One region of the Gordonia sp. N1V genome, then DNA from elsewhere that is predicted to be linked to it. Evidence: riboswitches for the same ligand, from Rfam matches in the RefSeq annotation. Region 1 holds a riboswitch; the other holds the start of a gene.
The links. Region 1 has a riboswitch for cobalamin ahead of P3L18_RS24075 (CbtB-domain containing protein). Riboswitches for the same ligand answer to the same signal wherever they lie in the genome.

Region 1 (3,404 bases):
TCGAGCGCCTCCACAGCGATCATCGGAGCGATGAGACGAGCGACGAGCCCGAGGTGGGTGACCGACGCAGCCACCCTCTGCTCGACACGTGACGTGCCGCCCACCCCGAGTGCGGCACGCACACGGTCCACGCGCGACTCCAGCATGCGCGCGTCCTCGAGTAGGTCGGCCATCGTGAGCCACGGTGCATCACCCCGCTGCCCGCGGGCGTGCGTGGCGACTCCGAAAAAGGGGCCGAGGTCGTCGAGGGAGGAGGTCACTGCCGGACGAGCGTAGCCTGCTCGCCGATGGTCTGTGGGGTCGACGGATGCATCCGGTTCATCAGGGCACCGAAGACCATTCCGATGACCAACCACACCAGAGCCTGGTTCAGGATCGAATACCACCGGAACTTCCAGAGGACGTCGGCGTCGAAGCCCGGATAGACGATCTGCCCTGGCGCATAGACCCTTCCGTCGATCGTGAGTGGGCGATCGAGGATGTTGGTGATGGGTTGCGGTGTCTCGGTGGCGGCGCGTGCGAAGCCGAACTCGCTGGTGTGGTCGACGTTTGCCGACAGGTCACCGAGAGACGGCAGCACGGCCAGAACGATGCCGAACAGTATGAGGAAGCCGACTCCGGCCACGAGGATCGCGCGTTGCGTACCGATCCGGGAATGCAGACGATGTACGACGTAGACCGCGAGACCGAGTAGGACGAGTGAGATCGCGACCATTGCGAGGTAGAGCTGACCGCGGGTTTCGATCGTGAAGGTGTGCCCGATCGCCGGTGGATTGGCCGGGTACTTCACGAACGGCAGCAGGTAGATACCGAGAAAGCCGAAGCCTGCGATGAGCCAGGACAGATACTGCGCGCGCAGTGCGGTCCGGCCCATGAGGATCAGGTAGGCGACGGCCACCAGAGCGCCCATCGCGACCGAGAAGCCGATGATGCCGGTGGCGATGCCGACGGTCGACTGGATCGTCCGGCTGAAGATCTCCGGACCATCGGGTTCGGTCGCCCGACCGGCTGCCTGGTTGAGTGCGTTGAGGACGTCGTCGCGGCCTGATTCGTAGTCGATGGCCTTGTTGATGACGGGTTCGGCGAAGACACGAGCAAAGACGAAGCCCAGGATGCCGGCGATCAGTCCGGCGAGGGCTCCGCGCCCGATGACGCGGAGTTCGGTCATGAATCCGGCTCAGTGGCAGGGGAAGCCGAGGAAGTGGCGAGCGTCATGAACCCACTCGTGCACGACCATGGTGTGCCCGAATACCGAGGTCATGCCTTCGTCGACACCGATGAAGTAGTAGGCGAGCAGGGCCAACAGGACGGTGATCCCCAAGATCAGCGCTACGCGCGTGCGCGACAGGGCTTCGGGGGAGACGGCGACACCGGGCTGCGGCGTGGCGACATGGGTACTCATCGGGACCTCCTCGGGGTGACGCGCCCCGGTTGTCGGGCTATGGCTCGACGGCGACGTGTCTGACTGACCCGCGGGCGCGAGTTCACAGTGGCGCAACCGTCCCGGAATCGCACCGGGTTCCATACGCCGTCTGTCATAAGCAGACCAGTTGCGAAAGCGCAGGTCAAGCGCGTGTCCGTATTGAGCCGATTGTCCTTACCCGACTGTCTGGCCCATGAAGACACAATTGTGCCTTTCTGTGTCTTGACGCTGATCGTGACGACTGACACAGTTGGACTGAAACAAGTTCTCATGGCAGCCGACGGGCGCTGTCCGATGATTCTGCGAGGTGTCGATGTTCGAGTGGTCCGATGAAGATCTGATGGTGCGCGACGCCTTGCGGGCGTTCATCGACAAGGAGATCCGGCCGCACATCGACGAGCTCGAGACCGGCCAGCTCCCGCCCTACGACATCACCCGAAAACTGTTGTCCACCTTCGGTGTCGACGCCATGGCCAAGGACGCGCTGGAGAAGGAACTCGAGGCCGAGGCGGCCGGCGAGAAGCCTGCGGGCGGCGGCGGAGCCGGCATGGCCGGGTCGATGTTCATGATCGTCAACATCGAACTGGCCGGGGTCTGTCTCGGTCTGGTCGGCTCGATGGGCGTCAGCATGGGCCTGACGGCGTCGGCGATCCGGGGTAAGGGCACCCTCGCGCAGAAGAAGCGGTGGCTGCCCGAGCTGGTCACCATGGAAAAGGTCGGGGCCTGGGCGATCACCGAACCCGACTCCGGCTCCGACGCCCTTGGCGGCATGAAGACCACCGTGCGCCGCGATGGTGACGAGTATCTGTTGAACGGACAGAAGACGTTCATCACCAACGGCCCGTACGCCGACACCATCGTGGTCTTCGCCAAACTCGACGACGGCTCGGATACCCCCATGCGCGATCGCAAGGTGCTCTCGTTCGTTCTGGACAAGGGGATGCCCGGACTCACCCAGGGCAAGGCGTTCAAGAAGATGGGCATGATGAGTTCGCCCACCGGCGAGCTGTTCTTCGACAACGTCCGCCTCGGTCGGGACCGGCTGCTCGGCGAGACCGAGGACACCGGGTCCGACGCGCGCGGCGCCGAGGGGGCGAAATCCGGTTTCACCGCCGAGCGTATCGGGATCGCGGCGCTGTCGATGGGCATCATCAACGAATGTCTGCGCCTGAGTGTCGATTACGCGAAGAACCGCAAGCTGTGGGGCCAGGAGATCGGGCGCTTCCAGCTGATCCAGCTCAAACTCGCCGAGATGGAGGTGGCGCGGATCAACGTGCAGAACATGCTCTTCAGTGCGATCGAGCGGGCCAAGGCCGGTAAGCCGCTGAGTCTGGCCGAGGCGTCGGCGATGAAGCTCTACTCGTCGAAGGCGGCCACCGATGTCGCGATGGAGGCCGTGCAGCTCTTCGGCGGCAACGGTTACATGGCCGAGTACCGCGTCGAACAACTTGCGCGCGATGCCAAGTCGCTGATGATCTATGCCGGCAGCAACGAGATCCAGGTGACCCACGTCGCCAAGGGGCTCCTGGCCTGAAGGGCGGTGGACGGGCCACCGGGATACCTCCGGGGGTTCGACGCCGTCGGCCGCGAATCGCCCCGGCGATCGGTGGACCGAGACGATCCGTGTGGTACTGCGAGTCGTTCTCGGTCACCTCACGCGCCGGTGAACACCAGCACGATCAACGCGATGTTGAGTAGCACGATCATTGCCGACGCAACGGTTGCCAGGATGCGCAGCGGCCAGCCGTCGGCGAACTCGCCCATGATCGAGCGGTCGGACGTCAGCCGGCCCAGCGGGATGATCGCGAACGGGATGCCGAAGCTCAGCACCACCTGTGAGAGCACCAGTGCCCATGTGGGATCGACCCCGACAGCGAGAACGACCAGGGCGGGGATCAGCGTGACCAGTCGGCGAACCAGCAGCGGCACCCGCTTGTGCAGAAGCCCGGCCATGATCGCCGCACCCGCCGACGATCCCACC
Region 2 (3,404 bases), on a different contig from region 1:
CACGAGGTTGGGGGTTCGGCGTTCGCGGGCGCCGTCGAGGACACGCGCCCGCGACGCCTCGTACCCGCTCCATCCGTCCATGCTCACCGCGCGGACCCCGTCACGCTCTCGCGCGAGGTCGGCGATCGTCGTCTGGTGGGCCAGGACGTTCCATCGGCAACCGGAGGCCGCGAGACCGTCGAGTATCCACCGCTCCTGGGCTGCGCCGGTGATGGTGCGGCGTGGGTCCGCGGTGGCCGCGTTCTGCCCGGTGTCGTTGTCGCCGTTCACCTGATCGCTGCGGTGGGTACGCGTGTCGAGGACGCTGAACCGAGCGAGATCGCCGAACGTGAAGCGACGATAGGCACGAAATCCGCGCCCGGGCGGGGCGAGCCGAACGGCGGTGTTCTCCCACCAGGCGCGCATGCCCGCAGCCCGCCGGAGCAGGAACTGCGGAATGGGTTGGTCGTCCTCGGGAGTGTCGGCGGCCCAGTTGTTGTCGACCTCGTGGTCATCGAAGATCGTGATGAACGGGCTCATCCGATGCGCCGCTTGCAGGTTCGGGTCGAGTTTGTACAGGGCGTAGCGCTCGCGGTAGTCGTCGAGGTCACGGCATTCGCGATACGCCGACGCCGGTACCACCGCGGTATCGCGTGCACCGCCGCCCATCGGGATCGGCTTCTCGTAGATGTAGTCGCCCAGATGAAACACCACGTCGGGGGCCTCGCGGGCCATTTCGCCGAACGCCGGGTAGTGGCCGTCGGCCCAGGCCTGGCAGGAGGCGAAGGCCAACGACAGTGCGCCGGTGGGTGTTCCGACGCGCTGTGCGGTCCGGGTTCGGCCGACCTCGGAGATCTCGCCGAGCGCGCGAAATCGGTAGAAGTAGTCGGTCCCGGGCGTCAGGCCGCGGACGTCGACGTGCACGCAGTGCCCGGTGTCCGGGCCGGCACCGGTCACACCACGCGCCACGACGCTCCGCATCCGCTCGTCGCGGGCCACTTCCCAGCCGACATCGTGGGATTCTCGGCCCATGCCCCCGCCGGGTGCGAGTGGGTCGGTCGCCAGCCTCGTCCACAGGATGACGGCGTCGGCGAGCGGGTCGCCGGAGGCGATTCCCAGGGCGAACGGGTGGCCGGCACCTCGGACCCGTCGAGCGGAGGCGGCGTCGGTGGCGAACAGGGTGGGGGCGGTGGCCAGCCCGGCGGCCAGCGCGGTCCAGGTGAGGAATCGACGGCGCGTCGTCCCGGCGCGCAGCACCTTGTCCGGGGTGACGCGTAGCGGAATATGGCTGGGGGAGGACATGCCTCGAGGCGATCACCGCACGGTGTCGTCGGGGATGACGACCGGCCACGACTCGGTGATGCGGTGGTGAAGACCTGGGCAACGCCTCGGCGAGATGCCTGCTACGCTCAGCGCGCGTCGGTTCCGACCGGGTCACACGGTCCGGTCGGTGAAAAGGGAATCTGGTGAGAATCCAGAGCTGCCCCGCAGCGGTGACGGAAACGACAGCGGCTCCTCGCACTGGACTTCACGGTCCGGGAAGCGGCCGCGGGTAGGTGGCATCTCGGTGCCGCGTCCGAAGTCCGAAGACCTGCCGCCGTGGCCATGGGGGACCGTGGTCGACACTTGCCTCGCGGGATATGGCCGGTGCGCCGATCTGTCGTGCGCGGCTGTCTTCCGCCCGACGAGAGACCGTGCCACAGTGGACGATCACACCTCACCGCAGGCCGCGCCACCCGCGCCGACCTGGGCGCGTGTCGGCGTGTTCGCGGTGCTCGGTGTGCTCGCGCTGTTCGTGGTCGCATGGGCGGGTGTGGCGTTCGGTACCGCCGACGTCGGTGGAACCGATGTGCCGCGCTTCGTGTGGGCCGCACTGACCGGCGGCTCGATCTCCGCCGACGACGCCGCCGCGTACTGGATCGTCATCGATTCGCGGGTACCACGGGTGATCACCGGAGCGGTGGTGGGCGCCGGGTTGTCGGTGGTGGGAGTGGTCGTGCAGGCGATGGTGCGCAACCCGCTCGCCGACCCGTACGTGCTCGGTATCTCCTCCGGCGCATCGGTGGGGGCCACGAGCGTGGTGCTCTTCGGCGTCCTGTCGGGCATCGGGCTCTATGCGATGCCGGTCGCGGCCTTCGCCGGAGCGCTGCTCGCGACCCTCATCGTGTTCGGGATGGCCTCCGGGGCAGGCGGATTGACACCGTTGCGACTCGTGTTGACCGGCACCGCGGTGGGCTACGGCTTCTCGGCGCTGACCACGGTGTTGGTGTTCCTCGCACCCACCGGCGACGCCGCGCGCAGCGTGATGTTCTGGCTCCTGGGCAGTCTGGCCGCGGCCAGCTGGTATTCGGCGGTCCTCGTGGGCGTCGTGACCGTCGGCGGGGTGATCGCGGTGGCAGGCTTGGCGCGCTCGCTCAATGCCCTCGCCATGGGCGACGAGGTCGCCGCGTCCCTCGGGTTGTCGGCGTCGCGGTTCCGCGTCATGGCATTTGCGTTGTCGGCGTTGATGACCGGTGTGATGGTGTCGGTGTGCGGGGCGATCGGCTTCGTCGGGCTCGTCGTTCCCCACGTCGCGCGGCTACTCGTCGGCGCCGACCATCGTCGCCTCGTGGTGATCGCTCCGCTGATCGGCGCGGTGTTCCTCGTCGCCGCCGATCTCGTCGCCAGAACCGCCGTGCCGCCACAGGAATTGCCGCTGGGCGCGATCACCGCCGCCGTCGGGGTGCCGATGTTCCTGATCCTCATGCACCGCCGACGCAGCGTGGTCGATCGATGAAACGGGTTGACGACCACCGGGGGTGGGGAAGATGACGACAGCGGGCTATCACGGGGTCGGCGTCGACATCGGTTCGGCAACGTTGCTGCGCGAGGTGACCTTCACCGCTGCGCCGGGGAGTTTTCTCGGCGTGATCGGACCCAACGGCAGCGGGAAATCGACACTGCTGCGCTGTCTGTATCGTGCGCAGCGGCCCACGACCGGCCACGTTGAGGTCGACGGCGTCGACGTGGCCGCGATCTCGATGCGCGACAACGCCCGTCAGGTCGCCGCGCTCACCCAGAGTTCCACGCTGGACTTCGATTTCACCGCTGCCGAGGTGATCGCCAGCGGTCGGTTCCCGCATCGGTCGATCGCGCGGACGTCCCGGGCGACCGACGGGGCGGCGGTCGAGGAGGCCATGGGTGTCGCCGGGGTCGGCCATCTCGCCGACCGGATCTTCACCTCGCTGTCCGGGGGTGAGGCGCAGCGGGTGCTGATCGCGCGGGTACTCGCCCAGCAGCCACGGGTCATGGTGCTCGACGAACCGACCAACCATCTCGATGTGCGACACCAGTTCTCGGTGCTGGCCGCAGCCCGGGACTCCGGTGTCACCGTGGTGGCCGCCCTGCATGATCTGAACATCGCCGCCCAGTTCTGTGACATGTTG

Region 2: linked by a shared signal. The riboswitch ahead of P3L18_RS15600 (iron ABC transporter permease) and the one ahead of P3L18_RS24075 (CbtB-domain containing protein) in region 1 are both predicted to bind cobalamin.

Annotation. Positions count from the first base shown of each region.
Region 1 is NZ_JARJDD010000026.1:7,884-11,287, forward strand. It holds gene P3L18_RS24065 ((2Fe-2S)-binding protein) at 1-260, opposite strand, end outside; gene P3L18_RS24070 (CbtA family protein) at 257-1,168, opposite strand; gene P3L18_RS24075 (CbtB-domain containing protein) at 1,178-1,402, opposite strand; cobalamin riboswitch at 1,434-1,566, opposite strand; gene P3L18_RS24080 (acyl-CoA dehydrogenase family protein) at 1,737-2,957, shown strand; gene P3L18_RS24085 (Nramp family divalent metal transporter) at 3,077-3,404, opposite strand, start outside.
Region 2 is NZ_JARJDD010000011.1:79,610-83,013, reverse strand. It holds gene P3L18_RS15605 (alkaline phosphatase D family protein) at 1-1,281, opposite strand, end outside; cobalamin riboswitch at 1,383-1,593, shown strand; gene P3L18_RS15600 (iron ABC transporter permease) at 1,682-2,755, shown strand; gene P3L18_RS15595 (ABC transporter ATP-binding protein) at 2,787-3,404, shown strand, end outside.